4 regions of the Pseudarthrobacter sp. rb genome follow, and region 2 is predicted to be linked to each of the others. Evidence: riboswitches for the same ligand, from Rfam matches in the RefSeq annotation. Region 2 holds a riboswitch; each other region holds the start of a gene.
What was found. Region 2 has a riboswitch for thiamine pyrophosphate ahead of ACWRN3_RS17640 (ECF transporter S component). Riboswitches for the same ligand answer to the same signal wherever they lie in the genome.
Positions count from the first base shown of each region.

Region 1: linked by a shared signal. The riboswitch ahead of thiC (phosphomethylpyrimidine synthase ThiC) and the one ahead of ACWRN3_RS17640 (ECF transporter S component) in region 2 are both predicted to bind thiamine pyrophosphate.
Region 3: linked by a shared signal. The riboswitch ahead of thiO (glycine oxidase ThiO) and the one ahead of ACWRN3_RS17640 (ECF transporter S component) in region 2 are both predicted to bind thiamine pyrophosphate.
Region 4: linked by a shared signal. The riboswitch ahead of thiD (bifunctional hydroxymethylpyrimidine kinase/phosphomethylpyrimidine kinase) and the one ahead of ACWRN3_RS17640 (ECF transporter S component) in region 2 are both predicted to bind thiamine pyrophosphate.

Region 1 covers NZ_JBWJAR010000003.1:356,245-363,979, forward strand. The annotation lists gene ACWRN3_RS06640 (alpha/beta hydrolase) at 1-272, shown strand, start outside; gene thiC (phosphomethylpyrimidine synthase ThiC) at 269-2,095, opposite strand; TPP riboswitch at 2,091-2,198, opposite strand; gene ACWRN3_RS06650 (amidohydrolase family protein) at 2,276-3,358, shown strand; gene ACWRN3_RS06655 (VOC family protein) at 3,457-4,332, shown strand; gene ACWRN3_RS06660 (hypothetical protein) at 4,474-4,926, shown strand; gene rpsP (30S ribosomal protein S16) at 5,173-5,595, shown strand; gene ACWRN3_RS06670 (RNA-binding protein) at 5,597-5,839, shown strand; gene rimM (ribosome maturation factor RimM) at 5,955-6,500, shown strand; gene trmD (tRNA (guanosine(37)-N1)-methyltransferase TrmD) at 6,501-7,313, shown strand; gene rplS (50S ribosomal protein L19) at 7,547-7,735, shown strand, end outside.
Region 2 covers NZ_JBWJAR010000015.1:67,756-75,490, reverse strand. The annotation lists gene ACWRN3_RS17660 (glutamate--cysteine ligase 2) at 1-349, opposite strand, end outside; gene ACWRN3_RS17655 (UDP-N-acetylglucosamine 1-carboxyvinyltransferase) at 419-1,942, opposite strand; gene ACWRN3_RS17650 (energy-coupling factor transporter transmembrane component T family protein) at 2,072-2,872, opposite strand; gene ACWRN3_RS17645 (ABC transporter ATP-binding protein) at 2,869-4,416, opposite strand; gene ACWRN3_RS17640 (ECF transporter S component) at 4,416-5,039, opposite strand; TPP riboswitch at 5,107-5,247, opposite strand; gene ACWRN3_RS17635 (heme-degrading domain-containing protein) at 5,333-5,875, shown strand; gene ACWRN3_RS17630 (iron-containing redox enzyme family protein) at 6,052-7,107, shown strand; gene ACWRN3_RS17625 (glycosyltransferase family 2 protein) at 7,143-7,735, shown strand, end outside.
Region 3 covers NZ_JBWJAR010000003.1:19,359-27,093, forward strand. The annotation lists gene ACWRN3_RS05160 (PHP domain-containing protein) at 1-135, shown strand, start outside; gene ACWRN3_RS05165 (DNA-methyltransferase) at 155-1,027, opposite strand; gene ACWRN3_RS05170 (DEAD/DEAH box helicase) at 1,036-2,730, opposite strand; gene ACWRN3_RS05175 (RNB domain-containing ribonuclease) at 3,023-4,540, opposite strand; gene thiE (thiamine phosphate synthase) at 4,580-5,329, opposite strand; TPP riboswitch at 5,357-5,475, shown strand; gene thiO (glycine oxidase ThiO) at 5,468-6,769, shown strand; gene thiS (sulfur carrier protein ThiS) at 6,766-7,002, shown strand; gene ACWRN3_RS05195 (thiazole synthase) at 7,007-7,735, shown strand, end outside.
Region 4 covers NZ_JBWJAR010000002.1:474,184-481,918, forward strand. The annotation lists gene proB (glutamate 5-kinase) at 1-931, opposite strand, end outside; gene obgE (GTPase ObgE) at 936-2,525, opposite strand; gene rpmA (50S ribosomal protein L27) at 2,643-2,906, opposite strand; gene rplU (50S ribosomal protein L21) at 2,968-3,276, opposite strand; gene thiD (bifunctional hydroxymethylpyrimidine kinase/phosphomethylpyrimidine kinase) at 3,540-5,060, opposite strand; TPP riboswitch at 5,068-5,165, opposite strand; gene ACWRN3_RS04975 (Rne/Rng family ribonuclease) at 5,349-7,735, opposite strand, start outside.

The DNA.
Region 1 (7,735 bases), on a different contig from region 2:
CCATCGAGGAAAAACGCTCCGCCCGCAGGCTCAGGCTCCAGGCGCCATCCTGGGAGGCGCCGCTGCATATTGTTCCCGGTGTCCCCACGCTGGTCCTGACTGGTGGCTGGGAGCCGCTTTACGAGGAAATTGCCGGGTACCTCAGGGAGACCGGTGCCCTGCACCGCGTTGCCGCGGGAGGGCACCGGCCCCAGGACTCCCTGGACGGGGACCGGGTCATCCGCCAGTTCATCAGCGGGGTAAGCCGGAGCCAGCCCGCCCGGGCGTCCTAGCTGCCGGCAGCGACCGTCGGCTCCGGCAGGTACACCTTGCCGCCCTTGGCCAGGAACTCCTGGCTCTTCTCCCGCATGCCGGAGGCCAGGTCCGCCAGTGCCGCCTGCGAGTCTGCCGACCCGTATTCGTCACGGATATCCTGGCTGATCCGCATGGAGCAGAACTTGGGCCCGCACATGGAACAGAAGTGCGCCGTCTTGGCTGGTTCAGCGGGAAGCGTCTCGTCGTGGAACGCCTCCGCGGTCACAGGATCCAGGGACAGGGCGAACTGGTCGCGCCAGCGGAATTCGAACCGTGCCTTGGACAGGGCATCGTCCCGTTCGTGCGCCCCCGGGTGGCCCTTGGCCAGGTCCGCCGCGTGCGCCGCGATCTTGTAGGTGATGACACCCGTCTTGACGTCGTCCTTGTTGGGCAGCCCCAGATGTTCCTTTGGTGTGACGTAGCAGAGCATGGCTGTCCCGTACCGGGCAATCTCGGTGGCGCCGATTGCCGACGTGATGTGGTCGTAGCCGGGAGCGATGTCGGTGACCAGCGGGCCCAGGGTATAGAAGGGCGCACCCTTGCACAGCTCCTGCTGCCGTTCCACGTTCTCACGGACCAGGTGGAAGGGAACGTGGCCCGGCCCCTCCACCATCACCTGGACGTCATACTCCCAGGCCCGCTGCGTCAGCTCGGCGAGCGTGTCCAGCTCCGCGAACTGCGCGGCGTCGTTGGCGTCCGCCGTGGAACCGGGGCGGAGGCCGTCACCCAGCGAGAAGGCGACGTCGTATTTGGCGAAGATTTCGCACAGCTCATCGAAGTGCGTGTACAGGAAGTTCTCCTGGTGGTGGGCCAGGCACCAGCCCGCCATGATGGAGCCACCGCGCGAGACAATGCCGGTGACGCGGTTGGCGGTCAGCGGAACATAGCGGAGCAGCACGCCGGCGTGGATGGTCATGTAGTCCACACCCTGTTCGCACTGTTCGATCACCGTGTCCCGGAAGATCTCCCAGGTGAGGGCGTTGGCCTCGCCGTTGACCTTTTCCAGCGCCTGGTAGATCGGCACCGTCCCGATCGGCACGGGGGAGTTGCGGATGATCCACTCCCGCGTGGTGTGGATGTCGTCGCCGGTGGAGAGGTCCATGACGGTGTCGGCACCCCACTGGGTGGCCCACTGCAGCTTGTCCACCTCCTCCGCGATGGAGCTCGTCACCGCAGAGTTGCCAATGTTCGCGTTGATCTTCACCAGGAAAGCCTTGCCAATGATCATCGGCTCGGATTCCGGATGGTTGATGTTGTTCGGGATGATGGCCCTGCCGGCGGCAACCTCGCTGCGGACCAGTTCAACGTCGCAGTTTTCGCGCAGCGCCACGAACCGCATTTCCTGCGTGACGATTCCCTGCCGGGCATAGTGCATCTGCGTCACCGTCCGGCCGTCGACGGCGCGGCGGGGCACCGGCTGTGCGCCCTTCCACTCCGCGGAGGCGGCGCCGCGGCGTACGGCCGAGCGGCCGTCGTCGAGCAGGTTGCGCTCCCGGCCGCCGTAGGGCTCGGTGTCCCCGCGCGCCGCGATCCACCCTGAGCGGAAGGGCTGCAGGCCGCGTACGGGATCGCTGCCGGGCCCCGCAGTCCGGTAAGTCCGGAAGGGTGCGTTCGGCTGGCCGTTGGGTGACGACTCAAGGGCAATTTCCGTCACAGGTACCCGGACCCCGGACGCCTCATCCGCAAGATAGGCCAGGGAATGGGACTTCAGGGACTGGGTTACCTGCGGAGCTGATGTGCCGCCGGGCTCCCCGGCGGACGGCATCAGGGCAGGGTTCAACTGGGTGTTTTGCGTACTCAAGGGAATACTCACTTCCTTCGCCGGCATTACCCGGACAGGTTCAACGGTCGCAGGCTGCGTCAGCCCGATCTCAGCCCCTGCAAGGGCACCCGTGTGGTCAGGAACGAAGCTACCACAGGCCCCTGAACCGGGCTTGTCATAATTGCGGTGCTAGCCTGACCGGGCATCGAAAGGAGCCCCATGGCAGACATCATCCACTTCCGTGGACCCGTCCTGACCGCACCGGACCGGGTGCGGCATGGACTTTGGTCGGTGGACGGAAGGCTCACGTTCAACAAGCCGGACACTCCTCCCCGCCGGATACTCGACGGCTGGGTCCTGCCGGGCTTCGTGGACGCCCACTGCCACATCGGCCTGGGCCCCGCAGGCCCTGTGGAGCCCGCAGCCGCCAGGGACCAGGCGCAGGCGGACCTCAACGCCGGAACCCTCCTGGTCCGGGACGCCGGCTCGCCGGCGGATACCCGCTGGATGCAGGGTGGCAGGGACTTCCCGGTGTTGATCCGTGCCGGGCGCCATATCGCCCGGACGCGCCGCTACCTGCGGGGCTTCGCTGAGGAAGTTGAACCGGACGGCCTCGTGGAGGCCGTCCGCAAGCAGGCGCGCGACGGCGACGGCTGGGTCAAGCTGGTGGGCGACTGGATTGACCGCAGCGCCGGCGACCTGGCGCCGTCGTTTCCCGCCCCCGTCGTACGCGATGCCGCCCAGGCGGCGCACGACGAAGGCGCCCGGGTGACGGCGCACTGCTTCGCCGAAGACACCCTGGACCAGGTGCTGGACGCCGGCATTGACTGCGTCGAGCACGCCACCGGGCTCCTGCCCCGCCACCTGCCCCGGTTCGTGGAGCAGGGCGTACCGATCGTGCCCACGCTCATCAATATCGCCACCTTCCCCGACATTGCTGCGCAGGCGGATCCCAAGTTCCCACGCTATGCCGCGCACATGCGCGCCCTGTGGGAACGCAGGCTCGAGCGGGTGGCGGAAGCCCATGCCGCGGGCGTGCGCATCTTTGCCGGTACCGACGCCGGCAGCGTGATCCGGCACGGCAGGATCACGGACGAAATCCTGGCCCTGCACGGCGCCGGCCTGCCCATGGACGCGGCCCTCGACTCCGCCTGCTGGGCAGCACGAACGTGGCTGGGAGCGGACGGAGTGGAGGAAGGGGTCCGCGCCGACGTCGTCGTATGCCGGGAAGACCCGCGGGCGGTACCGGAGACCATTCATGCGCTGGAGCACGTGGTGCTGGGCGGGCGGATCATTCGCTGACAAACGGCTCGCAGGGACTTGGAATAAATTGAAGCTTCAAGTAATTTTAATAGGTGACAGGCCGCCAATGGGACGGCCGCCAATGCTAGGAGCCTTCAATGACCGCATCAGCCAGCAGCCAGGATCTTCTTCCTGCCGACCTCGCCATGGGCACCGTGATGCTCAAGGTGGGCGACATGAAGGTCATGACCGACTACTACCAGCGTGCGCTGGGCCTTGAGGTGGTGGCCGAGCAGGACGGCGGGCTCTACCTTGGCCGCCTGGGCAGGCCGTTGGTCCACCTCGCGCCGGCTCCCGGACTGCACCTTCCCGGCAGGGGAGAAGCAGGCCTGTTCCACACTGCGCTGCTTTTCGAGGACCAGGCTTCCCTCGCCGCCACCGTCGCTACGGCTGCCCAGTACGAGCCGCGGGCCTTCACGGGCAGTGCCGACCACCTGGTCAGTGAAGCGTTCTACTTCACCGACCCCGAGGGCAACGGCATCGAGCTGTACTGGGACCGCCCCCGCAGCAGCTGGTCCTGGAATGGGACCGACGTGGTCATGGACAGCCTGGCGCTCCCGCCGCAGCGCTACCTTGAGCAGTACCTCACCGAGGAGTCCCTGGAGGGCCAGCGGCAGACGGCGGCCGGCGTAGGCCACGTCCACCTCCAGGTTGGCGATGTGCAGACCGCCCGCGACTTCTATGTGGGGACGCTCGGTTTCGAAAAGACCGCAGGTTGGCACGGGCAGGCGCTTTTCGTCTCCGCAGGCCGCTACCACCACCACATGGCCATGAACGTCTGGAACAGCCGCGGCGCCGGCCCGCGCAAGGACACCCTTGGGCTGGGCGAGGTGCTCATCGAGGTACCTTCCGGCGACGACGTCGGGGCGCTGACCGACCGCCTGAAGGTTGCCGGGGTGCCCGCCCACCACACCGGTGCGGAGCTCCGGTTCGAGGACCCGTGGCGGAACCGGATCCGCGTCGCCGTCCGCTGATTGATCCCGCTCCGGGCGGCACTGAGCGGGAGGCCCGCGGGTGTGCGCCGGCCGCCCCGCAGCTACTAGGCTGATTCCGTACGGCCGGGCGGCAGGCAGCGCCCGGCGCGCAGCTCCGCCAACGGAAGAAGGGCACCAGCCATGGGCTTCACCGAGATCTTTGTCGCCACCCATGACGCCGCGCTGAAACGCGCCGGCCTCCTTGATGAAGGACGCAGCTCCGGGGACGGTGCTGCTGCCGGCCAGGCGGTGCGGATCCAGGGCATCAGCGACTTCGAGGTGGAGCAACTCGGTGATCTCGCCGGGACGGCCGTCCATGCCGGCGGGGCCGATTATGAGCTGACCATGGTCGATGTCGCCAGCGACTCCCTCCTTGCCGTTCCGCCGGCCATGGTCCGGGCCCTGGCCGACTTGCTCACCTATGAAACCGAGGGTGAAGGCAACGTCCTTGATGACGTGGCGGAGCAATGGGCCGCCCAGGAGGACATGCCGTTTGGTGCCGCCCAGGCGCGGACGTACGTGCAGCAGCTGGCGGAACTTGCTGCCGGAATCGACGATTCCGAACGGACCGGACTGTACGTCTGGTCCGCCTGACCCGTCCCGGCCCGTTCGTGGAACCTTCCGGCGGCCCGCCGGCAGTCTTCGGGCTGCCTGCTGCGCCACGGACGGCAGCGCCAAGTCGAATTAACAGCGCTCATCTGGCACAATAAACAGGTACTCGATCTGCGTGGCCCCTCTCTCCGCGTCCGGATCCTGTCCTTCGAGCCCGCAAGTATGGCCCGCCCCACGGGTGCAGAAAGCCGGGTTCACCCCTTTTCTGAAACAGGAGTGACCACAAAAGTGGCCGTAAAGATTCGCCTTAAGCGCTTCGGCAAGATGCGCGCCCCGTACTACCGCATCGTCGTCGCGGACTCACGCACCAAGCGTGACGGCCGCGCCATCGAGGAGATCGGCAAGTACCACCCCACCGAAGAGCCCTCGTACATCGAGGTCAACTCCGAGCGTGCACAGTACTGGCTCTCCGTCGGCGCACAGCCGTCCGAGCAGGTTGCCGCGATCCTGAAGATCACCGGTGACTGGCAGAAGTTCAAGGGCCTGCCGGGCCAGGAAGGCACCCTCAAGACCAAGGTCTCGAAGGAAGCCTTCGTTGCCCCGGAAAAGGGCTCGGTCATCATCCCGGAAGCCATCACCAAGAAGGCTTCCAAGTCTGACGCTGCCGAGGCCCCGGCCGACGCCGAAGCTGAGACCACCGAGGCTGAGTAGATTGCTGGCAGAAGCGCTGGAGCACCTGGTCCGCGGAATCGTTGATTCCCCGGACGACGTCAAGGTCAGTTCCAAGAGCAACCGCCGCGGGGACACCCTCGAGGTGCGCGTTCACCAGGACGACCTCGGACGGGTGATCGGCCGCCAGGGCCGCACCGCGCGCGCTCTGCGCACCGTGGTGGCTGCACTGGCCGGCGGCGAACCGGTACGGGTCGACGTCGTCGACACCGACCGTCGCCGCTGAGCGCTCGGCAATACCAGTTTTTGCTCCGGCCCCTCCACCACAGGTGGAGGGGCCGGAGTTCTTTCACAACAAAGTGCTTTCAGTAGAAACACCCCAACGCGGAACAGAGGAACAGATGCAGCTTCAGGTGGCACGGATTGGCAAGCCGCACGGCATTCGCGGGGAAGTCACCGTCCAGGTGCTGACCGACGCCCCGGAGGACCGGTTTGTCCCCGGCACGGAGTTCGTGGTTGAGCCTGCCACGGCAGGGCCCCTGACCGTCAGCAGTGCCCGGTGGAACAAGGACATCCTGCTGCTCGGTTTCGAGGAAGTGGCGGACCGGAACCAGGCCGAGACCCTCCGCGGAGCCAAGCTCTTCATTGAAACCGAAGAGCTGGACGAGGACGACGACGAGGGCTGGTACGAGCATGAACTGGTCGGCCTGGAAGCCCGGGTCGGGTCGCAGGTGGTGGGCAAGGTGACAGCCCTGAACACGATGCCGGTCCAGGACCTGCTGGTGGTCACCACCCCGGGCGGCGACGAGATCCTCATCCCGTTCGTGGAGCAGATCGTCCCCGAGGTGAACATCGAGGAAGGATTCATCCTCCTCACCCCGCCGGACGGCCTCTTCGACATCAACTCGGACGAAGCCGCCGCCCGGGAAGCCGAAGGCAACGCCTAGATGCGGATCGACGTCGTCAGTATCTTCCCCGAATACCTCGCGCCGCTCGAACTTTCACTGATCGGCAAGGCCCGCCAGGACGGCATCCTGGACCTGCATGTCCACGACCTGCGCAACTTCACCACGGACAAGCACCGTTCCGTCGATGACACCCCGTACGGCGGCGGCGCCGGCATGGTCATGAAGCCCGAGCCCTGGGCGCAGGCCCTCTCGGCAGTTGCCGGGGGACGTCCGGACCCGGACCGCAAGCCCGTGCTGATCGTCCCTTCGCCGGCCGGCGAGCGGTTCACCCAGGCCCTCGCCTACGAACTGGCCGAGGAGCAGCACCTCGCGTTTGCGTGCGGACGGTACGAGGGCATCGACGAGCGGGTCATCGAATGGGCGCAGGAGCACTTCACTGTCCGTCCGGTGAGCCTGGGCGACTACGTCCTCAATGGCGGGGAAGTGGCCGTCCTGGCCATGGTGGAGGCCATTGGCCGGCTGCTGCCCGGCGTGGTGGGAAATCCCGAGTCGCTGGTGGAGGAATCCCACTCTGACGGGCTGCTGGAGTACCCGGTCTACACCAAGCCCTCCGTCTGGCGGGACCGCGAAGTGCCCCCGGTCCTCCTCAGCGGCAACCACGGCCGGATCGCCCAGTGGCGCCGCCACGAACAGTACCGCCGGACTGCGGAGCGCCGTCCGGACCTGCTGGAAGGGTTCGACGCCGGCAGCCTCCCGCGTGCCGACCGCACCGAACTGCACAACCTGGGCTACGACGTCGTGGACGGCAGGCTTGCCTGCCGCCCCGGGACGGCAGCTGAACAGCAGGACTAGCGCCGCCGGAATTGGCGTAACCCTGCCGTTGTGGCAAAATTAAACCTTGTGTCTGCTGGGTCCGCACCTGCCACAGGGGGTTGCGCGGCCAACAGCCGGACAACCGGCCCCATCAACCCTTGAAGCGGCCGGGACTTTACTTCGGCGGAGAGACCCGGCCTGCATTCCAGCAGCCCGACTTGCCTGCCGTGACCCAAAGTGAATGACCTGTGGCGTTCACCAGGAGTGCAATCATGCATATTCTCGATTCCGTCGATGCAGCCTCGCTGCGCAACGATGTTCCCGACTTCCGCGCGGGTGACACCCTCAAGGTGCACGTGAACATCATCGAAGGCAAGAACACCCGTGTCCAGGTCTTCCAGGGCTTCGTCCTGGGCCGCCAGGGCGACGGCGTGCGCGAAACCTTCACCGTCCGCAAGGTT
Region 2 (7,735 bases):
TGTGGCTGGGCGATGCCACCGGTGAGGTGGCCAGCGCCGCCACCCTGGCACCGTGCTTCCGGGCTGCCTGGTCGGCCAGCGCCCGGCCCGCACGGATCTGTTCCAGCAGGCCGCCGTACTCCCGGCACGGCCGGGTCTGCGTCTCGATCTGCTCAAGCTTGAGCTCGGCACTCAAGCCCATCTCGTCGTCGTAATCCGCCTGGTTGCCGGCATGGCGGCCATCCAGGCCGACGGGAAGGTCGTCTGCTGCCAAGCGGTGGCTGGCGAGGAGGGCGTCGGCGAGGGCAAGCGGCTCCCCGGACTCCGGATCAACGATCAGGAGTTCTTCCTCTACGCCGAATGTACGCATACGAATATTCTGCGACAGCAGACGGGCATTGGAACCGTGGCCCGCCGTTCATGACGAAGCGTGAATGGGTCAGTCCTGGAAGTACTCCACCTTGGCGCCGATGGTGTTCAGCCGCTCCGCCAGGTCCTCGTAACCACGCTCGATCACATAGATGTTCCGCAGCTCGGACACACCCCGCGCTGCGAGCATGGCCAGCAGGAGGCAGGCGGCAGGCCGGAGCGCGGGCGGGCAGCCCACCTCCGCGGCACGCCACTTGGTGGGCCCGTTGACGTAGATCCGGTGCGGGTCCAGCAGCTGCACCTGCGCGCCGAGCCGGTTCAGCTCCGTCAGGTAGATGGCGCGGTTCTCGTACACCCAGTCGTGGATCATGGTCTGGCCGTGGGCATTCGCAGCGATGACGGCGAAGAACGGCAGGTTGTCGATGTTCAGCCCGGGGAACGGCATGGGATGGATCTTGTCCTCGGGGGCGCGCAGCTCGGACGGCTTGGTGGTCACGTCCACCAGGCGGGTGCGGCCATTGCGCGCCATGTACTCGCCCGAAACCTCCAGCTTCTGTCCCATCTGGCCCAGCGTGGCCAGTTCGATCTCCATGAATTCGATGGGCACCCGCCGCACGGTGACCTCGGAGTTGGTCACGATGCCGGCCGTGATGAGGCTCATGGCCTCGATGGGGTCCTCGGAGGGGAAGTATTCAATCTCGGCGTCAATTTCCGGCTGCCCGGTGATCTTCAACGTGGTGGTGCCCACGCCCTCAATGGTGACGCCCAGCATCTGCAGGTAGAAGCACAGGTCCTGCACCATGTAGTTGGGGCTGGCGTTGCGGATCACGGTCGTTCCGGCGCGGTGCGCGGCGGCCATGATCGCATTTTCGGTGACGGTGTCCCCGCGTTCGGTGAGGACGAAGGAGCGGTCCCGGGTATCGGCAGGCGGCGCCTGCACGGTGTAGAACCCTGCCGTGGCCTCCACTGACAGGTCGAACTCGCGCAGTGCCTGCATGTGCGGCTCCACGGTCCGGGTGCCCAGGTCGCAGCCGCCGGCGTAGGGAAGCCGGTACTCCCGGGACTCATCCAGCAGGGGGCCCAGCAGCATGATGACGCTGCGGGTCCGGCGTGCCGCGTCCACGTCCATGGCATCCAGGTCCAGGACGGCAGGGCGGCGCAGGCGGAGATCCGTGTCATTGAGCCAGGTGCACTCGACGCCAATGCTGGTCAGCACCTCGACGATGCGGTTGACTTCCTCGATCCGGGCCAGGCGGCGCAGCACGGTGGTGCCCCTGTTGATCAGGCTGGCGCACAGCAGGGCGACGCCGGCGTTTTTGCTGCTGTTGACGTCGACGGCCCCGGACAGGGTGCGGCCGCCTTCCACCCGCAGGTGCGTCATCTGCGGCTTGGCCACGTTCACGATGCTGCGGTCAAAGATGTTTTCCAGCCGCTGGATCATTTTCAGGCTCAGGTTCTGCTTGCCCTGTTCCATCCGGGCCACGGCGCTCTGGCTGGTGCCGAGTTCGGCGGCCAGTTGCCCCTGGGTCCACCCCTTCTCGCTCCGGGCGTCCCTCAGCATGGCGGCAACGTGTTCAGCGGTTTCCTGGGTCATACGGCGAATATATCATAAATGAGTTATCCGGGATCCATCGCAGCTACCTACCGGCCCGGAAGGGGATCCCAGGAGGGCGGTACCCATTCGGTGCGATAGGGAGCCCTGCCTGGCCCCCGACCGCATGGCTTAACTCCCCAGCCACACCATATTCCAGGTACCGGCGGTAACAGCTGCGAAAAGGGCGAGCCCGGCCACCAGGACGCCGCCTGCCACCACCCAAAGGTCCAGCGGGCTGAAGGTGGACACCCGGGCCCAGGTCCGCGGGCCGCCGCCAAAACCCCTCGCCTCCATGGTCACCGCGAGCCTCGATGCACGGCGGATGGCCTGGACCAGCAGCCCGAAACTTTGCCCCAGCGTGGCCTTCACCCGCTGGCCCAGGCTGCCGCGGGCACCCACGCCGCGGGCACGCCGCGCCATCCCGATGGTCTGCCATTCCTCGGCCATGAGCCCCACCAAACGCATCGCTGCGAGGGTTCCCAGGACGAACCGGTGCGGCAGGCGTGCCTTCTGCGCAAGCGCGTCGGCGAGGTCGGTCGGATCGGTGCAGCTCATCAGGAGCACTGCCGGGAGGGCGATCGCAAAACCGCGCAGCAGGAAACCGATGCCCAGCTGGAGGGACCCCTCGCTCATGGTCCAGATGCCGGCATCGAGCAGGATCCTGCCGCTGTCCGGCGCCAGGATGGAGGTGCTCCAGCCTCCCACGGCAGCGGCGAGGATCAGCGGCCAGCCGCGCTGCCACAGCAGGGACAAGGTGAGTCCGGCCAAGGGAAACAGCAGAAGTTCGAACACCAGGGCAACGGACGCCGACACCCAGTCGATGGACAGCGCCAGGACGGCCGTGATGAGCAGGACCGCCGCGAACTTGCTCAAAGGGTTAGCGCGGGCAAGGAGGGCGTGGTTGCCGCTCAAGGTGAGTTGCTGCCTCATGGCGCCACCACTTCGGCCGCGGCCATCCGCAGTTCCGCACCGCCCAGCGCCTCCGTGAATTCGGCATCATGGGTCACGGCAACCACTGCAGTGCCCGCATCGAGGAGCTCGGACAGGAACGATGCCAGTTCGGCCCAGGTATTGGCATCCTGGCCGAACGTGGGCTCGTCCAGGATCAGTACCTGGGGGCTGGCGGCCAGGACGGTGGCAACGGACAAGCGCCGCTTCTCACCGCCGGAGAGCGTATAGGGGTTGGCATCCACCAGCTGGGTAAGCCGCAGCCGCTCCAGCAGTTCCTCAACCCGGTCCTCGCCGTGCCCCAGGTGCCGGGGGCCGAAGAGCAGCTCGTCGAGCACCTTTCCGGTGACGAACTGGTGCTCCGGCTCCTGGAATACCGTGCCCACCCGCGAAATCAGCTGCTCGGCCTTCCACTTGTAGGGATCGATGCCGGCACCGCGGCTGAGGTCCAACGTCGCGGACACTTTTCCGGACACCGGCTCAAGCAGCCCGCCGAGGGTCAGCGCGAACGTGGACTTGCCGGCGCCGTTGGCGCCGGTGATGGCAAGGGCCTGCCCGGCGCGGACCTGCGCGGCCACGCCTTCCTGGACCGGGACAGGCAGGATCTTCCGGAAGCCTTTGCGGCGGGGGCGTTCGCGGGAGACGCCCAGCTGCTCTGCGGCCAGCAGGAGGCTGCCTGCGCCGGGAGCCGGGACGGCGGCGCGGGCGCGTGTGGCCGGCACGTACCCGGGTACCCAGACGCCCGCTGCGGCGAGCATGCTCCGCGCCTCGGTAAGTACGCGGTCCGGCGGCCCGTCCAGGAGCACTGCAGGATCGGCCGCGGAGCCGGGCTGCAGGACCACGATCCGGTCCACCAGGTCCTTCCAGACGGACACCCGGTGCTCCACCACCACCAGCGTCGCCCCGGTTTTGTCCAGGGAGCGGGCCACGGCGTCGCGGACCTCCAGCACACCGTCCGGGTCCAGGTTGGCGGTGGGCTCGTCCAGCAGGATCAGTCCGGGACGCATCGCCAGGATGCCCGCCAGCGCCAGGCGCTGCTTTTGGCCGCCGGACAGGGCCGACGTCGGGTGGTCCAGCGGGAGGTGGGCGAGCCCGACGTCGGCAAGTGCCTCGTGAACGCGCGGCCAGATGGCGTCGCGGGGCACCGCAAGGTTTTCGGCGCCGAAGGCGACGTCGTCCCCCACCCGCGACAGGACCACCTGGGTCTCCGGGTCCTGCTGCATGAGACCGGCGCGGCCGCGCCGTGCCCGGGGCGGGGCTCCGTCCACCAGCAGCGAACCGGACTCGTCGGCGTCGCCCGCCTCGCCGTCGTCGTTGATGTCTCCCAGGACGCCGGCCAGGGCGTGCAGCAGGGTGGACTTCCCGGCGCCGGAAGGCCCCAGCAGGAGCACCCGCTCCCCGGGGGCGATGTCCAGGTCAAGGCCGTGGACGGCGGGCTTGGCCCTTCCGGCGTGCCGCCAGCCCCAGCCGCGGGCGGCGATGGCGGCAGGCCGGACCGTGCCGGAGGCGTCCTGGGAGGGTGCCATCAGGAGAAGACGGGCTCCGTGGCAGCCTTGCGGGACGCGAAGGAGCCCAGCACGCCGGTGCGGGCCAGGCCGCGGGTGGCAAGCCAGGACAAAGCGCCAGCCAGGATGGCCCCGGAAAGGGTGGTCAGCACGATGTAGGCGAGCTTGTCCGCGCCGGAGTAGGCAATGTTCCAGCCCCACGGCGCAAACGAGTCATTCAGGCCGCAGAAGAACCCTGCCGCGGCGCCGGCCAGCAGCGATACGGGCAGGTTGAACTTGCGGTAGACGAAGATCGCGAAAATGATTTCCGCGCCCAGGCCCTGGATGAAACCCGAGAACAGGACCGAGGCGCCGTACTGGGAACCCATCAGCAGTTCGCCGGTTGCGGCTACGGTCTCGCAGAACAGGGCGGCTCCGGGCTTGCGGATGATGAGCATGCCCAGCACCCCGGGAATCATCCAGCCGCCGGCGAGCAGTCCGGTCAGGGGCGGGTAGGCGGCGTTCATGGGGGCGGACAGTGCGGCGGCACCCTGGTCCCATGCCCAGAAGATGACGCCGCCCGCGATGGCCACCAGCGCGGCGACGACGATGTCCACGACGCGCCAGGACTTACTGGTGGTCTTCTTGATTGCTGCAGTGCTCATGTGATCCTCCTGGGAAACAGGAGGGGAAAGTGGACCCGGGTGCAGGCCTGTGGCCGTGCATCCGCGACACTTTGAGAACTCGACTCCCTTGCGCCGGTACTAACCGGATCAGGTTCGAGGGTCTGCGGCTGTCCGCACTCTCAGCGCCCACCTGCGGTGCCCGGCCTGTGCCAGGATGCCCGACGGCGGCGCTCCCCTGTCGTTTTTAGTGTTGCTTGTGGTTGGGTAACGCTGTCTATTTTGCCCAGTTGGGCGTGGTCAAGTTTACACCTGGCAGGAGTAGATTGAGGGCCATGACCGCCAATCCACCGGATGTGACCGGGTTCGATCCTGATTCCAGCGACGCCCAGCCGGAGGGCTCACTGGAGGCGCAGATTGCCCGCATCGAGGCGGAGGTCCGGGAGCTCCAGTTTCCCGGCTTCTCGCTGGATGATTCGTTGAACCTGGGCCTGCTCCTCGTTGAGCTGGGCAAGGAGCGGTCATTGCCCATCGCCATCGACATCGCCAAGGGTGACCAGGTGCTGTTCCATGTCGCACTTCCGGGCGCCACGCCCGACAACGGCCACTGGATCCGGGCCAAGCAGCGCACTGCCCTGCGGTACGAGGTGCCCTCCCTCCTGGTGGGACTGCGCGGCCGGCTGGGCGGCGGCCGGATCGAGGACAACGCCTGGTTCGACCAGTCCCGCTATGCGGCACACGGGGGCGCGTTTCCGATCCAGGTCACGGGCGTTGGTGTGGTGGCTTCCGTGGCGGTGTCCGGCTTGCCGCAGCTGCAGGACCACGAACTGGTGGTGGAGGCCCTGCGCGACATCCTGGGTTCGGCGCTGGACGAGTAGCGCCGGCTGACCCGGCGCAGCGGGACACGCACCGGTACATGCCAAGCGGCCCCGGGCTGCTTAGCTTTTATTAGTAATCATGCTTACTATGTTGTCCCCCGGGGTACGACCACCACAGGGAACGGGAGCACCATCGGCGGCCGTTCCCCGAACCGGCGCGGCAACCAAGGAGCACCATGAGAATCCCGGACACCAGAGGACCCGTCAGCAGCGCGCTCTTTGCGGCCCTGTCGAAGGCCCCTGATGCTGCCGCTCCGGAGCTGGACGGGCTGCACCGGCTGGTGTCGGCGCAGGTGGCGGGTACCGGTGACATCATTGCCGACGAAGACATCCAGCTGTCACTCTTTTGCCTGTACGAACTGCACTACTCGGGCCTGGACGGGGTCAGCGACGCTTGGGAGTGGGAACCGGCCCTGATCAGGGTCCGGCGACTGATCGAAGAACCCTTTGAAGCCGCCCTTCGCGCCGCCGCACGCCAAACCGCCGGTAATGTCGAACTGGCCGCCGGGATTGCCATGACCAGCGATGCCGTGGCCGACGTCCTTTTCGGCCTCGCCGCTATGGACACCGGCCCGAGCGTTTCCCGCTTCGTGGCACGGAAGGCAAGCCTGGAGCAGCTCAAAGAGTTCCTGATCCACAAATCCGTGTACCAGTTGAAGGAAGCGGATCCGCACACCTGGGCCATTCCGCGGCTATCCGGCCGGGCCAAGGCTGCCCTCGTGGAAATCCAGGCCGACGAATACGGCGGCGGCAGGCCGGAGCGGATGCACAGTGCGCTGTTTGCCCGGACCATGCGCGGGCTGGGCCTGGACGACAGGTACGGCGCCTACATCGATACCATCCCCGCCCTCTCCCTCGCGTCCGTTAACCTCATGTCGCTCTGCGGCCTGAACCGGCGGCTGCGAGGGGCCATCACCGGCCACCTGGCCATCTACGAAATGACCTCTTCCCAGCCCAACCGTTTCTACGGCAACGGATTCCGCCGGCATGGTTTCGCCGCAGACGTCACCCATTATTTCGATGAGCACGTGGAAGCCGACGCGGTGCATGAACAGATTGCCGGGCGGGACCTTGCCGGCGGTCTGGTTGAGGCCGAGCCGGGCCTCCTTGAGGACGTCCTGTTCGGTGCCACCGCCGTCATGGCCATCGACAGCCGCGTCTCCGGCCACTTGATGTCCTCCTGGGAAGCCGGGCAAACATCGCTTCGGGCGGCCGTGCCGGCGGCAGCGTGACAGGCTGGTCCCCCGCGGAGGCGCCCCCGGGTTTTGTGGCACACGACGCGGAATACGTCCTTCCCCTGCGCTGGACCGGGGACTCCGGCCTCGCCGAGTTGTCGGGTTACCTTCACCGCCTGGTGGGCTGGATGCCCGTCACGGTAGTGGACGGGTCCGAGGAAAACCTCTTCGACCGCCACCGTGCCGCGTTTCCCGGCGGGGTCCGCCACATCCACCCGGACCTGGCCGGCCGGCCCGGCACCGGCAACGGCAAGGTGGCAGGGGTGATGACCGGTGCCAGCACCTCACGTGCGGAGTTCCTCGTTATCGCCGACGACGACGTCCGCTACACGCGCGAGTCCCTCGCCGCCGTCGTGCACTATCTCAAGTCCGCGGACGTGGTGCGGCCGCAAAACTACTTCGCTCCCCTTCCCTGGCACGCCCGCTGGGATACGGCCAGGACGCTGCTCAACCGCGCCGGGTCTGCCGACTACCCGGGGACGCTCGGGGTACGCCGGAGCGCCCTACTGGCCACCGGGGGCTACGCAGGCGTGCTGTTTGAAAACCTGGAGCTCATCCGGACCATCAAGGCGGCCGGCGGAAGCGAGCGGATCCTTCCGGACCTGTTCGTGGCACGCCGGCCGCC
Region 3 (7,735 bases), on a different contig from region 2:
GGCCTGCTGATCACCGGCTCCTCCGACTACCACGGCACCGGCAAGCCCAACCTGCTCGGCGAAAACCTCACGGCCCCGGAGATGCTGGCGCGGATCGAGGACCTGGGTACGGGAGCCGCCGTCGTCCGCCCCTAAGGGGCAGGCAACACCCTGACTAGCGGGACGGGAAGGAGCTCAGGGTGGCGTGCGCTCCGAGCCGCTTGGCCATGATGTCGATGGCGGGCTGGTTCTGGTCCACGCACACGAACCTGCGGCCGAGCTTGGCGGCAACTGCCCCGAGGGTGCCGGAGCCGGCGAAGAAGTCCAGGCACCAGTCACCGGGCCGGGACGAAGCAGCGACCACGCGGCGGACCAGACCCTCGGGTTTCTGCGTGGGGTAGCCGGTCTTTTCCTTGCCGGTGGGCGAGACGATGGTGTGCCACCAGACGTCGGTGGGCAGCTTTCCCAGCTCCCGCTTGGCAGGGGTCACCAGGCCGGGCGCCATGTAGGGCTCCCGGTCCACCTCGGCGCTGTCGAAATGGTACTTCGCGGGGTTCTTGACGTACACCAGGATGTTGTCGTGCTTGGTGGGCCACCGGTTTTTCGCCCGGGCGCCGTAGTCGTACGCCCAGATGATCTCGTTCAGGAAGCACTCCCGGCCAAAGATGGCATCCAGCATCACCTTGGCGTAGTGCACCTCGCGGTAGTCCAGGTGCAGGTACAGGGTGCCGTCGTCGGCCAGGAGGCGCCAGGCCTCCACGAGCCGGGGTTCCAGGAAGGACCAGTAGTCGCTGAACGCGTCGTCATAGCGGTGCAGGGCGCCCTTGATCGTGTCGTAGGAGCGGCCCTTGAAGCCCACCCGGTCCCCGCTGCCGCCGGCGTTCACCACCATCCGCGTTTCCTGGCGCTGCTGCGGCCGGCCCGTGTTGAAGGGCGGGTCCACGTAAATCAGTGTGAAGGCGCCGTCCGGCAGCGTGGGGAGGTACGCCGCGTTGTCCGCGTGCACCACCAGGCTGCCGCCGTCCGGCGCCCAAACAGTGTCAGTCATCAGGGCAGTTAGGCCTCGGAGTTGCCCGGCTGGCTGCCGTTGTCCGCACCGGCCACCACTTCGCCGTTGCGGCGGCGGGTGCGTGTGCGGGTCCGGCGGGCGCGGTTGGGCTTTTCGCCCTCTGCCGCGGGTGCCGCAGCTTCGGCGGCGGATGCGGTCTCCGGAGTTGAGGGACGACGACGGCGCTCGCCCGGGCGTCCGGTGGAGTCATTGCTGCGGCCGCCTTCACGGCTGCCGCCCTTGCCGGCGTCGGTATTTCCGCGGCCCCGTCCGTCCCGGTCGCGTGAGCGGCCTGCGTCGCGGCCGCCGCGGCTGTTCTTCTTGCCGGTCTCGCCGAGGTCCTCGAGGACTTCGGCGTCGACACCGGCCAGGGTCCGCTTGTCACGGGGCAGGCGGCCCTTGGTGCCCTCGGGGATGTCGAGGTCGGTGTAGAGGTGCGGCGAGGAGGAATAGGTCTCGACGGGCTCCGGCACACTCAGCCCCAGCGCCTTGTTGATCAGGCCCCAGCGCGGCATGTCGTCCCAGTCCACGAACGTGACGGCGGTGCCCTTGTTGCCGGCACGGCCGGTGCGGCCCACCCGGTGCAGGTAGATCTTCTCGTCTTCCACGCACTGGTAGTTAATGACGTGGGTAACGTCCTCGACGTCGATGCCGCGCGCGGCAACGTCCGTGGCCACCAGGACGTCCACCTTGTTGTTGCGGAACGCCCGCAGCGCCTGCTCCCGGGCGCCCTGGCCCAAGTCGCCGTGGATGGCGGCGGCCGCGAAGCCGCGGTCCACAAGTTCCTCGGCCACCTTCGCTGCGGTGCGCTTGGTCTTGGTGAAGATGATGGTCCGTCCGCGGCCGCGGGCCTGCAGGATGCGTGCCACCACTTCGGTCTTGTCCATGCTGTGCGCACGGTAGATCAGCTGGCGGATGTCGCGCTTGGTCAGGCCCTCGTCCTCCGGATCCGCAGCGCGGATGTGCGTGGGCTGGGTCATGTAGCGGCGGGCCATGGCGATGACCGGCCCGGGCATGGTGGCGGAGAACAGGAGGGTCTGGCGGACGGCGGGCGTTGCCGCGATCAGCGTCTCCACGTCCGGCAGGAAGCCCAGGTCCAGCATTTCGTCGGCTTCGTCCAGCACCACGATCTTGACGTTCTTCAGGCTCAGGTGCTTCTGCTTGAAAAGGTCGATCAGCCGGCCGGGGGTTCCCACCACTACCTCGACGCCCTGCTTCAAAGCCTCCACCTGGGGCTCGTACGCGCGGCCGCCGTAGATGGTGGTGATCCTGGCGTTGCGCTTGCGCGCCGCCGTTTGAAGGTCGTTGGCTACCTGGACCGCCAGTTCACGGGTGGGAACAATGACCAGGGCCTGCGGTGCGCCGGGCACGGCCAGCTTGGCGTAGCCCGGATCATCCTGCCCGATCACGCGCTGCAGCGCCGGAATGCCGAAGCCCAGGGTCTTGCCGGTACCGGTCTTGGCCTGGCCGATGATGTCGTGGCCGCCCAGGGCGACCGGCAGGGTCATGGCCTGGATGGGGAAGGGGTGCGTGATGCCGGCGTCGGCCAGGGATTCGACGATGTCTGCGCGGACGTTGTAGTCGGCGAAGGACTTCTCCGCGATCTCGTGCGGCGTCTCGTCGGAGATGATGGTTTCTTCCGGCTCGATGGTTTCCGTGCCGGACTCATCGCTCAGGAGCTGGTGGGTATGCAATTCACTCACAGGGGAGTTTCCTTATTCATTTGGGCAATGGCGCTGCCTGCTCAACGGGCCGGCCAAGGCTGGCCGCTCCGGAGCACGCTCAGGCGCGCAAGCGATTCCAGTGGAAGCCGATCGCGGGCTATCTAAATGCTGGCACTGGTGACCAACGGGTAAATCTCAAGATCGCGTAGGGGCGGGCTTGTTGGTTTCAAATCAAGGAAATCAACGACCGGGCATCCAGTTCTACCCTTCCAGTCTAGCCGTACGGGCGCGGAAACACGGTTTCGGTCCGCCCGGGGCACCTGCCGGCCTCTCAGGAAACGAGTTCGAAGTGGATCTGCCGGGTGGTGATGTCCGAGGAAACCAGCCGTACGCGGACCTTGGTGCCGGACTCCAGTTCGCCCGCGCAGCGTGCAGTCACCGCAGGTTCGGCGATCTGGATGATCCCCGAACTTCCGTTTCCGTTGCCGTTGCCGTTCTTCCCGTTCCCGTTTCCATTCTTGCCGTTTCCGTTGCCGTTTCCGTTCCCGTTTCCGTTTTGCGGCTTGGATCCGGAAATGACGATGGCATCAAACTCCTGCCCGATGTGGTTCAGCAGCAGCGCCGCTTCCACGGTATCCAGGGCCAGGCGTTCCATTCGGGAGGCCAGCTGGTCCGATCCCGCCATGATGCCCGGGAGCAGCGGCAGGGCCTCCCGCGCCCAGCCGGGGACGTTGCCGCCGTTGCTCAGGGCCTCGCAGATGACCAGCACGAAGCGGTCCACCAGGCGGCGCAGCGGCGCGGTGGTGTGGGCATAGGCGGCGCCGATGGCCGACTGGATGCCGTCTTCGGGGACAGTGCCATCGAAGGCGGTGTAGGACGCGCCACGGAACAGCATGCCGGCTGAGTGCATGATGGCCAGCTGCCGGGGATCGGTGGGATCGAGCGACCGGAGGTACTCGCCGTAGCTGACCTCCCCGTCCCACGGCCTGCCCAGCACCTCGGTCTGCAGCCGGAAATGCCGCAGGGACCGTTCATCCGGTGCGGGCATGGTGCGCAGGATGCCCACTTTGCCCTCCAGCATGAGCTGTGCGGCGGCCATTCCGGTCATCAGGGAAATCTGTGCATTCCAGTCCTCCACGGGAAGCTGCGGAACAGCGTCGATCCGGTAGCCGCCGTCGGGCAACTGGACGATCTCCTGCTCAGGCATGTTCAGGCTGGCGCCCCCGCGTGCCCGTTCCAGCGTCACCCGCTTCAGCCCCACCTCGCGGAGCAGCCCCAGCACGGTCGAGGCAGTCCCGGCGTCAAGATCGGTCTGGGCGCCTTTGTAGCTGAGCTTGTCACGGCTGATGACCCGCGCCCTCCGGACGCCCACGGACAGCACTGTCGCGTCGCCGTCGAGCGTGAAGTCCCAGACGAAAGCCGAACACTCCTGGCCGGGCAACAGGCTTCCGGCGCCCTCGCTGATCACCTCGGGGTGCAGCGGGATCCGGCCGTCCGGGGCGTAGAACGTCTGTCCCCGGCGCCGGGTTTCGGCGTCCAGCGGACCGCCCGGAGCAACAAACGCCGGAACGTCGGCGATGGCGTACATGACCCGGTAGCCGTTTCCGTCCCGTTCGATGAACACTGCCTGGTCCAGGTCCGTGGAGGACGCCGGATCGATGGTCACGAACTCGACGGTGGTCAGGTCGTATGACGGCAGTTTCAGCGCCGCGATGGCGGCCCGGGCGTCTTCCACTGCTTCGGCGGGGTACGGCCCCGGCAGTTCAAGTTCCGTCCGCAGCAGGCCCAGCGCCTCTTCCAGGGCATTCTTGTGGTCATGGACGTTGGGGGCCAACCGATGATGTGACACAAAAATCAGCGTATCCCCAAGTCCCGGAATTAAGCAGGCTCAGGAGCCGGTGCCGTCCAGCGCGTCGAGCAGGGAGGCGGCGGCGGCCGCGGGGTCGGGTGCCTCCGTGATGGCGCGGACCACCACGATCCTGCCGGCACCCGCCTCCACCACTTCCCGGACGTTTCCGTGGTCGATGCCGCCGATGGCAAACCACGGCACGGGATCTCCGGCCTGCCGGGAGGCTTCGGCGGCATATGTCACCAGTTCAGGGCCGACGGCGGCCCTGCCGGGCTTGGTGGGTGTGGCCCAGACCGGACCCACGCAGAAATAGTCCAGCCCTGACGGCCCAACCGTTGCGGCCAAGGCGGCGTCCACCTGGTCGGTGGTGTGGCTGGAGAGTCCAATGGCCGCGTTTCCGTCGACCAGCGTCCGTGCTGCCGGCAGCGGAAGGTCCTTCTGGCCAATGTGGAACACCGGTGCCCCGGACAGCACGGCGATGTCCGCACGGTCGTTGACGGCCCAGAGCCGGCCATGGCGTACCGCTGTTTCCTTCAGGACCGCCAGGAGGTCCAGTTCCTCTGCGGCCTCGATGGTCTTGTCGCGCAGCTGGATGATGTCCACGCCGCCGGCAAACGCGGCGTCCACGAACTCCGCGAAATCGCCGCGCGCCGTCCGTGCGTCGGTGCAGAGATACAGGCGGGCTGCCTTGAGGGCGTCGCTGTGGCCGGCGTTGGCAACTTCGGCGGTGAGGGCTGCGGTGGCTGGAGCGTGGGGACCGGCGGGCAGGGATGAGGCGGACACATTCATGCCTGCAAGCCTAGTTCCTCTAAACTGGGCAGGTACTGCGGGAGCCTGCGGCAGCTGTCACAAAGCGCCGGGCTGAGAGGGCGTCAGAGCCGACCGCTTGACCTGATCCGGTTAATGCCGGCGTAGGGAAGGAACCACATGCGCAACCCCGTTGACACTTTCCCCGGGCCCGCCCATACCGGCATCCAGTCCACCGTCCGTGCCGACGTCGCCGTCATCGGCGGGGGAGTGGTGGGCCATGGCATCGCCTGGGAGGCGCAGCGTTCCGGACGCTCCGTTGCCCTGATCGATGACGCACCCGGAAACGGTGCCAGCTGGGCCGCCGCGGGCATGCTTGCCCCGGTCAGCGAACTTCACTACCAGGAGGAGGACCTCCTGGAACTGATGCTTGAGGCATCGTCCCGCTGGCCCGGGTTCGCCGCGGGGATCGCCGGCGCGACGGGGGCGGATTGCGGATACCTGACGACGCCGACAATCGCCGTGGGTGCCGACGCCGCGGACCGCCGCGCGCTGATGGACCTCCGCGCGGTACAACAGGCCAACGGACTGGGGGTGGAGCCCCTGGCCGTGCGCGAAGCCCGCAAACGCGAACCGCTGCTCAGTCCCGCCATCGCCTGCGCCCTGGACACACCCGCAGACCACCAGGTGGATCCCCGGCGCCTGGTGGCAGCCCTGCGGCTGGCCCTCGCGGGGGCTGCACTTAGGTCCCCGGAGCTGGCCGCCGCCGGAGCGGTGGACGGGTATGCCGTACCCGACCGGACCGCCGGCCTGCTGTGGGAGGGCGGAACGGTTACCGGTGCCAGCCTCGCCGGCGGCGGCACCGTCCTGGCGGCGGAAACCATCGTGGCCAACGGCCTGCAGGCAGGGGACCTTGGGGGCCTGCCCGACGGCCTCGACCTGCCACTGCGCCCAGTCCACGGGGACATCCTCCGCCTCGCCGTTCCGCAGCACCTCCAGCCCCTGGTGACCTCCACGGTGCGCGGCCTGGTGCACGGCGTCCCCGTCTACATCGTCCCCCGGCAGGACGGAACCGTGGTGATAGGGGCAACCCAGCGCGAGGACGCGCTCTCCGATGCCGTGAGCGCCGGAGGCGTCTACCAGCTGCTGCGGGACGCGCAGGCGCTGGTGCCCGCCGTCGCCGAACTGGAACTGCTCGAGTGCACCGCCCGGGCCCGCCCCGGTACCCCTGACAACGCGCCCCTGCTGGGCCGCGTGCGGGTGGATCCGGGGTCCGGAAACCCTGCCGACGGGCACGTCCCGGGACTCATCATCGCCACCGGGTTCTTCCGGCACGGCGTCCTGCTCACACCCGCCGCAGCCGCCATCTGCACGGCGCTGCTGGACGGTACATCCGATTCCCGCTGGGCGCCCTTCAGCCCGGAGCGGTTCTCCCGGCCGGCGGCAGCCGCCACCACACCCCACATCAAGGAGACAGCGTGAACATCACCCTGAACGGAAACACGCACGAGGTGGCCGACGGCGCCTCCATCACCACGCTCGTCAGCCAGGTCACCGGGCGCCCGCTGGCACCCAACGGACAGGCGACGGACGGCGGGAAACTGGGCGTCGCCGTCGCGCATAATGCCCAGGTGGTGCCGCGCAGCCAATGGTTCGCCACCGCGCTCGCCGAGGGCGACGAAATTGAACTTGTCACTGCAGTACAGGGAGGCTGACGCCATGACCGAAACCAACACCATCAACCCCGCCGGAAACGCGGGTGCCGCCGACGCCCTGGTGATGGACGGCGTCGCCCTCGGATCCCGCCTCATCATGGGCACGGGCGGGGCACCCAGCCTGGACGGCCTGGGCGCAGCGCTGCTGGCCTCCGGCACCGCCCTGACCACAGTGGCCATGCGGCGGTACTCCACGGCTGAAACCGGGTCGCTGTTCCAGCTGCTGGTGGACCATGGGATCCGCGTGCTGCCCAACACTGCCGGCTGCTTCACGGCCAGGGACGCGGTCCTTACTGCGGAACTTGCCCGGGAGGCTCTGGAGACCGACTGGGTGAAACTGGAGGTCATCGCGGACGAGCAGACCCTCCTGCCGGACGCCGTGGAGCTCGTGGACGCCACGGAGCAGCTGGTCAACCGGGGGTTCAAGGTCTTCGCCTACACGAATGACGACCCCGTGCTTGCGCTGCGGCTGGAGAACCTCGGCGCCACCGCCGTCATGCCGCTGGGCGCCCCGATCGGCACCGGACTGGGAATCCTGAACCCGCACAACATCGAGCTCATCGTTTCCCGCGCCTCGGTGCCGGTGGTTTTGGACGCGGGGATCGGCACGGCGTCAGACGCCGCGCTGGCCATGGAGCTGGGTTGCGACGCCGTCCTGCTGGCCACGGCAGTGACGCGGGCCCAGAACCCCGCGCTCATGGGCGAGGCGTTCAAGCATGCAGTGATCTCCGGC
Region 4 (7,735 bases), on a different contig from region 2:
TGCCCGCCGGCAGGAGGGACGTGCGGTGGTGCCGCACGGCGCGGACCGCACCGTCGTCCAGAACCAGCCGGCCCTGCACCGAGGCAACGTGTGCCAGCCAAAGGAGGCGGACCGGTTTGCGGGAGCCGTTGACGGAGAACCACGTGCCCACGTCCTCGCCGTTCAAGGCTGCGGCAGCATTGGGCGTGGAGGTCACCAGGGCGTGGATGCCCGATCCTGCCGCCATGCTGGCAGCTTCCACTTTGGTCATCATGCCCCCGGTGCCCACGCCGGCCTTGCCCGCTTTGCCGATGGACACGCCCTCGAGGTCGTGCGCGCCGGTGACCAGCGGGATGCGCTTGGCACCCTGGGCGGGCGGACCGTCGTAGAGGGAGTCGACGTCGGACAGCAGCACGAGCGCATCGGCGCGCACCAGGTGCGCCACCAGGGCTGCGAGCCGGTCGTTGTCGCCAAAGCGGATCTCGTGGGTGGCCACGGTGTCGTTTTCGTTGACCACGGGGACTACTCCGAGGTTCAGCAGCCGGTCCATGGCGCGGAGGGCATTGGTGTGCTGGCTGCGCCGCATCAGGTCTTCTGCCGTCAGCAGGACCTGGCTCACGGTGACGCCGTGTGCACCGAATGCCTGGGTGTACCGGGCCATCAGGAGCCCCTGGCCCACGCTGGCCGCGGCCTGCTGGGTAGCCAGGTCACGGGGACGCTTGGCCAGCCCGAGGGGAGCCAGCCCCGCAGCGATCGCACCGGAGGACACCAGGATGATTTCGGCGCCTGCGTTGCGCTTGGCTGCCAGCGCGTCAGCCAGGGCAGTCAGCGATTCCTCCGAGATGCCGCCCTTGATGCTGGTCAGGGAAGAGGAGCCCACCTTGACCACGATCCGGCGGGCGCCGGCCAGCGCGCTTCTGTCCGCGGCACGGCCGGCCGGTACGGCAGTCATGCCCCTAGAGGTCATCGTCCGCTTCCAGTCCGCTTTCCTTGACGGGTTGGGCGGCACGGCGGCCACTGACGGACTCGGTCCAGATGCCGGCCTTGCGCTCCGCCTCAAGCTCGGCGCGGGCGGCAGCCTTGGCATCGCGGCGCTCCTGCTGCTCTTCGCGCTTCTGGCTGCGGGTGGGGCGGTCGCCGATATCGGCGAACCGGACGTCGGTGCCGCGCGGCGAGGCCAGCAGCTCAGCCCCCGCCATCATGGTGGGTTCCCAGTCGAAGACGACGCCGTCATCGTCACCGATAACCACCGTGTCACCCGGCTTGGCGCCCTGCTTGAACAGTTCGGTTTCCACGCCGAGCCGGGCGAGCCGGTCCGCCAGGTAGCCGATGGCCTCTTCGTTGGTGAAGTCGGTCTGCTTGACCCAGCGCTCGGGCTTTTCGCCCAGGACGCGGAACAGCGGCTCCAGGTTCTTTTCCTCGCGCCGGATCTTGAACCCGGCTTCATTGACGGCGCGCGGGCGCAGCACGGCAGGCTGCACCTTGGGCGGGGCAGCCGCTATGGCGTCACGGGCGGCCTTGACGATTTCCGCCATGGCGAAGCCGAGCTGGCGCAGGCCCTCGTGGCTGGTGGCGGACACTTCGAAGACGCGGTAGCCGCGCGACTCGAGCTCAGGGCGCACGAATTCCGCCATGTCCTTGCCGTCGGGCAGGTCCACCTTGTTCAGCGCGACCAGCCGCGGGCGGTGGTTCAGGGGAACCACTTCGCCGTCCTGGCCCGCATAGCTCATGTCGACGGCGTACTTCTCCAGCTCACCTTCGATGATGGCGAGGTCCGTGAGCGGGTCACGGTCAGACTCCAGGGTGCCGCAGTCAAGGACGTGGACCAGGGCGGCGCAGCGCTCAACGTGACGCAGGAACTTGTGGCCCAGGCCACGTCCTTCGCTGGCGCCTTCGATAAGGCCGGGAACATCGGCAATGGTGAACCGCACATCGCCGGCCTGCACCACGCCCAGGTTGGGAACCAGGGTGGTGAACGGGTAGTCGGCGATCTTGGGCCGGGCAGCGGACATGGCCGCGATGAGGCTGGACTTGCCGGCAGACGGGAAGCCCACCAGCGCGATATCGGCAATGGACTTCAGTTCAAGGACAACGTCCCGGGAGTCGCCCTCGATGCCCAGCAACGCGAAACCGGGTGCGCGGCGCTTCTGTGAGGACAGGGCCGCGTTGCCAAGTCCGCCCAGGCCGCCGGCGGCTGCCACGAATTCGGTACCTTCACCAACGAGGTCTGCCAGGACTTCGCCGTCCTTGGTCTTGACCACGGTGCCGTCCGGCACGGGCAGGACCAGCGTCTCGCCGTTCTTGCCGCCGCGCCAGTCGCCCATGCCGGGACCGCCGTTGCTGGCGTGCCGGTGCGGTGCGTGGTGGTAATCGAGGAGGGTGGTGGTCTGGTGGTCCACGCGAAGGATCACGTCACCGCCATTGCCGCCGTTGCCGCCGTCGGGGCCGCCGAGCGGCTTGAACTTCTCGCGGTGGACGGAGACGCAACCATGGCCGCCGGTTCCGCCGGATACATGCAGTACTACCCGGTCTACAAAGCTGGCCACGTGGATCTCCTCAGGTGCTGTTTATATGGCGCCCGGGGACGCCACAACGATTGTAATGCTGTTAAAAGAACAGTGGAGCGGACCCTCAGGCCCGCTCCACCGCTTCAGAACTGGTTGTTACTCTGCAGCTGCAGCAGCAACGATGTTGACCACGCGACGACCGCGGCGGGTGCCGAATTCAACGGCGCCCGGGGTCAGTGCGAACAGGGTGTCATCCCCGCCACGGCCAACGCCGGCGCCCGGGTGGAAGTGGGTGCCACGCTGGCGGACGATGATCTCGCCTGCGGAAACAACCTGGCCGCCGAAGCGCTTGACGCCGAGGTACTGAGCGTTGGAATCGCGACCGTTGCGAGTGGAGCTCGCGCCCTTTTTATGTGCCATCTGAAATGCCTGCCTCTAAATTCTGGGGAATCTGTTGAAATACCTGAACAGTAACCGGTGGTTACTTGATGCCGGTGATCTTGACCTTGGTCAGTTCCTGGCGGTGACCCTGGCGCTTCTTGTAGCCGGTCTTGTTCTTGAACTTCTGGATGACAATCTTAGGACCACGCAGGTCCTGGAGGATTTCAGCCGTAACAGTTACCTTGGCCAGGTCAGCGGCGGCGGAGGTGACCTTGTCACCATCAACCAGGAGCAGTGCGGGCAGCTCGATGGTGCTGCCGGCTCCACCGGCGACGCGGTTCAGGGTAACGAAGTCTCCAACGGAAACCTTCTCTTGGCGGCCGCCTGCGCGGACAATCGCGTACACCACTTGGGAACTCACTTCTCTCGACGTTTATTACAAAATTTGCGTGCGGAACCGACTCGGAAAAGCCAGGATTCTCGCTGTGCCTCAACGCCGTGGGGTCATAACCCAAGTGTTGGCGTAAGCACCGAAGATCCAGAATACGCTAAATCCATCTACGGCCGCAAATGAGGCTGGTTCCGGCGGCCCGGCTGTGGTAGTAACCACACCCCGACAAGCTGCACCGCAACCATGCCCCTCCATAATAGCGGCGGTGCTGCCCGAAGGGGTCAGGAATGCAGCCTCGGCGCGTCGAAGAATTCCACTTCCAGGCGGCAGGACTGCTTGAACGCGGTCACCATCGCCGCCCGTTCGTGGTCGGAGGCCTTCCGCCCCGCCGCGTCCACAATGGCGATGGCCCGCCGGGTGGCTTCGGCGAAGCCCTCGTCGGCGTAGGTCCGGAGCCAGGCCGCGTAGGCGTGGCCGTCGGGCTCTCCCGAGGCAAGGAACTGGGCGTGCAGCTTTTCCCCGACCTCGGCGTAGAGCCAGAAACAGGGCAGGACTGCGGCGGCCAGGACGGCGTAACTGCCCGACGCCGACGCTGCGGTGAGGTGGTCAACATACGCCTTGGTGACGGGGCCAAGTCCGCCCTGGGCAGGGCGGGTGCTGAGCCATGAGCGGTGCAGCTCCGACTCCACTTCCAGGCACTGCTGCGAGGATCCCGCCCAGAACAGCTGCTCCGCTTCGGACGGGGCCAGGGCACTCGCCCGGGCGAGGACCCGGGAGTAGCCGTTCAGGTACAGGGCGTCCTGCGCCAGGTAGTAGGCAAAGTCCTTCTCGGCAAGGTCTCCGGAGGCCAGGCCGCGGATGAAGTCCAGGGCGTAGATGTCCGTCAGGTCCTGCTGCGCTTCCGTCCACAGCCGGGCAGCGAAGGCGCCTTCCGCGAGGGCCGGCCGCACATGGTGGAAATGGTGCACGGGGCCGTTTCCCCGGCCCACCTCGAGCTGCTCCGAGTTCTCAAGGGCGCCGGCCAGCCATGGCTTGACCGTCAGGAGCGATGCCTCCCAGTCGCCAAGGCGTGCCTGGACGGTGGCCATCGCGGAGGACAGGGAGCAGCCGGTGCCGTGGCTGTTGCGGGTGGAAATTCGTTTGCCGTGCACTTCCACCACTTCCTGCGACATGAGGCCGGCCGTGTTGACCAGCGCGTCCGGGCAGTCTGCACCTGCGAGGTGGCCACCCTTGACCAGCACGGTGGCCCCGGTGGCATCGGCAAGGCGCCTCCCCTGGTCCAGCGCCGCCGTCCAGGTCCCGGCAGGCTCCCCGCCCACCAGCATGGCAAGCTCCGGGAGGTTGGGAGTGATGAGGTGCGCCAGCGGCAGCAGTTCGCGGAGGGCAGCCTCAGCGGATTCCTTCAGCAGCCGGTCACCACTGGTGGCCACCATCACCGGGTCGAGGACCACGACGGCGGGGCGGACCTTCTCCAGCCATTGCCGGACAGTGCGGATGACGCTCTCGTCGCCCAGCATGCCGATCTTGACCGCGTCGATGGAAATATCGTCGCTGACCGCGTCCAGTTGTTCGGCCAGGAAAGCGGCCGGAGGAACGTGGACAGCCTGCACGCCACGGGTATTCTGTGCCGTCAGGGCGGTGATGGCAGCCATGCCATATCCGCCGTGGGCAGCAATGCTTTTGAGGTCGGCCTGGATGCCGGCGCCACCGGACGGGTCGGAGCCCGCGATCGAGAGGACCCGCGGGACGTCCCGGCCCAGGGGCAGCGCGGTCGGAACGCCGGAGGCAGCAGGCAGGGGCACGGAAAGGGTCGAAGACAAGAGACATCCCTTCGCCGGTACTAGCCGGACAGGTTCAACGGGTCTGGATCTCAGCCGGCCTTCTGCGCGGCACCCCGTGTCGGTTTCCACCCTAGCCCGTAGGCCGCATCAGGAAAAAGGATGACAGCGCCCGGTTCAAGGGAAAAACAACCTCCCGGCAGCAGAAATCCCCGCCACACGGACGATTCCCCCGGTACTTCCCGGGGGAATCGTCCGCAGGACGGGGATTCCTTACTGCGCGGCCGGCCGTTTGACCGGAAACTCCTGTACCTAGAGCTCCGAGGCAGGCACACCCACGCCGAGGATGATCGGCTCCTCAGGCGCCTTGCCCGGTTCCGCCGGCGCCAGCTGGGGCTTCACGGGTTCAGGAGCCTTGGCTGCGTGCGAATGGCCCGCGCCTGCCGCCTGGACGTTTTCGTGCTGCTGGACGGCGGTCTCGTTGGCGGCACCCTGCGCACGGCTGGCGGCACGGTGGCGCCGCGGCCTGCGTTGCCGCGACTGCTCCAGCGTGTGGTCGGAGTAGTCCTTCCCGGCTGCAGCTTCCGTTGCGGCGGAGCGCGCTTCCGCTCCCCCGTCGTCGTGCTGCCGTTCCGGCGCCACAGTTTCCGGCACCTTCACGGCTTCGGCGGTCTTGGCAGGCGCGTTCTCCACAGGGGACGCCGGCTGGCCGAGGTGGGCGAACGCTTCCGCGAGCCGGTCCAGGGTAAGGGCAGGCTGGGGATGCTGTTCCTCAGCGTGCTCCACGAACGGAAGCGGGACTTCCTCGCCGCCGAACGTCAGGACAGCTGCAGGACGTACCGGGGCGTCGGCGTCGTGCTTCTCCTCGACGGGCGCCGGCGCAGGCTCCACAGAAGGCACCTGCCGGGCTGCCGCCACCTCGTCGTCATGCAGGTGGGCCGCGTGGGCCGCAGCGGCAATGTTCGCCAGGGCAAGCCTGGTTGCCTCCGCCTTGGCGTGCCGCTCGGCGTCCGACGGGTCCGGCTGGACCGTGTGCACATGGACGGCAGGTGCCGGGGCCGCTTCGGGCTGCTGCCCGCCGCGTCCGCGCCGCCGCTTGCGTTCGGGACGCACGCCGGGCTGGGCATTGTCGCTCCGCTGCCCTTCCGGACGGGCTTCCGTGCGGGTCTCGGGCCGGTTGTCGGTGCGCTGGACGTGGTGCTCGGCCGCAACGATGTTGGCGCGGCGGTGCTCCACGGGGTCGTCGTGGGTCACAACACCACGGCCGGCGCAGGCCTCGCACTGCTCGCCAAATACTTCCAGCAGTCCGGTACCCATGCGCTTGCGGGTCATCTGGACCAGGCCGAGTGAGGTGACCTCGGCCACCTGGTGCTTGGTCCGGTCACGGCCCAGGCACTCCACCAGGCGGCGCAGGACCAGGTCGCGGTTGGATTCGAGCACCATGTCGATGAAGTCGATGACGATGATGCCGCCGATGTCGCGGAGCCTCAGCTGGCGCACCACTTCCTCGGCTGCCTCGAGGTTGTTCTTGGTGACGGTTTCCTCAAGGTTGCCGCCGCTGCCGGTGAACTTGCCCGTGTTGACGTCCACCACGGTCATCGCCTCGGTACGGTCGATCACCAGGGAGCCGCCGGAGGGCAGGAAGACCTTCCGTTCAAGTGCCTTGTGGATCTGCTCATCGATGCGCCAGGCGGCGAAGATGTCCTGGTCCTTGGTCCACTTCTCAAGGCGGCCCACAAGGTCCGGCGCCACATAGGTGACGTAGGCCTCGATGGTGTCCCAGGCTTCCTCACCGGAAACGATGAGCTTGGAGAAGTCCTCGTTGAAGACGTCGCGGACCACCTTGATGGTGAGATCGGGTTCGCCGTAGAGCAGCTCGGGAGCCAGGATCTTGGTGGACGCGGACTGGCTTTCGATGCCCTCCCACTGGGCGCGCAGCCTGTTGATGTCGTGCGTCAGCTCTTCCTCGGAAGCGCCCTCGGCCGCGGTGCGGACAATGACGCCGGCGTGTTCGGGCAGGCGGTCCTTGAGGATGCGCTTGAGCCGGTTGCGTTCGACGTCGGGCAGCTTGCGGGAGATGCCGGTCATGGAACCGCCGGGTACGTACACCAGGTAACGGCCGGGCAGGGAGATCTGGCTGGTGAGGCGGGCGCCCTTGTGTCCCACCGGGTCCTTGGTCACCTGGACCAGGACGGTATCACCGGATTTCAGCGCGTTTTCGATGCGGCGCTGCTTGCCCTCAAGGTTCACGGCTTCCCAGTTGACCTCACCTGCGTACAGGACGGCGTTGCGGCCGCGCCCGATGTCCACGAATGCGGCCTCCATGGACGGCAGCACATTCTGGACCTTGCCCAGGTACACGTTGCCGATCAGCGAGTCCTGCTGGGTCTTGGACACGAAGTGTTCGGCCAGGACACCGTCTTCGAGGACGGCGATCTGGATTCTGTCGTCGCGCTGGCGGACGATCATCTGCCGGTCCACGGACTCCCGGCGCGCCAGGAACTCGGCCTCGGTGATGACCGTGCGGCGCCGGCCGGTGTCGCGGGATTCGCGGCGGCGCTGCTTCTTGGCCTCCAGGCGGGTGGAGCCCTTCACGCTGGTCACGCGGTTGCTCACGGGTGCTTCACTGACGGCACGCGGGGCACGGACCCTGGTCACCGTGTTGGGCGGGTCGTCATCCCCGCCGCCCGTGAGCTCAA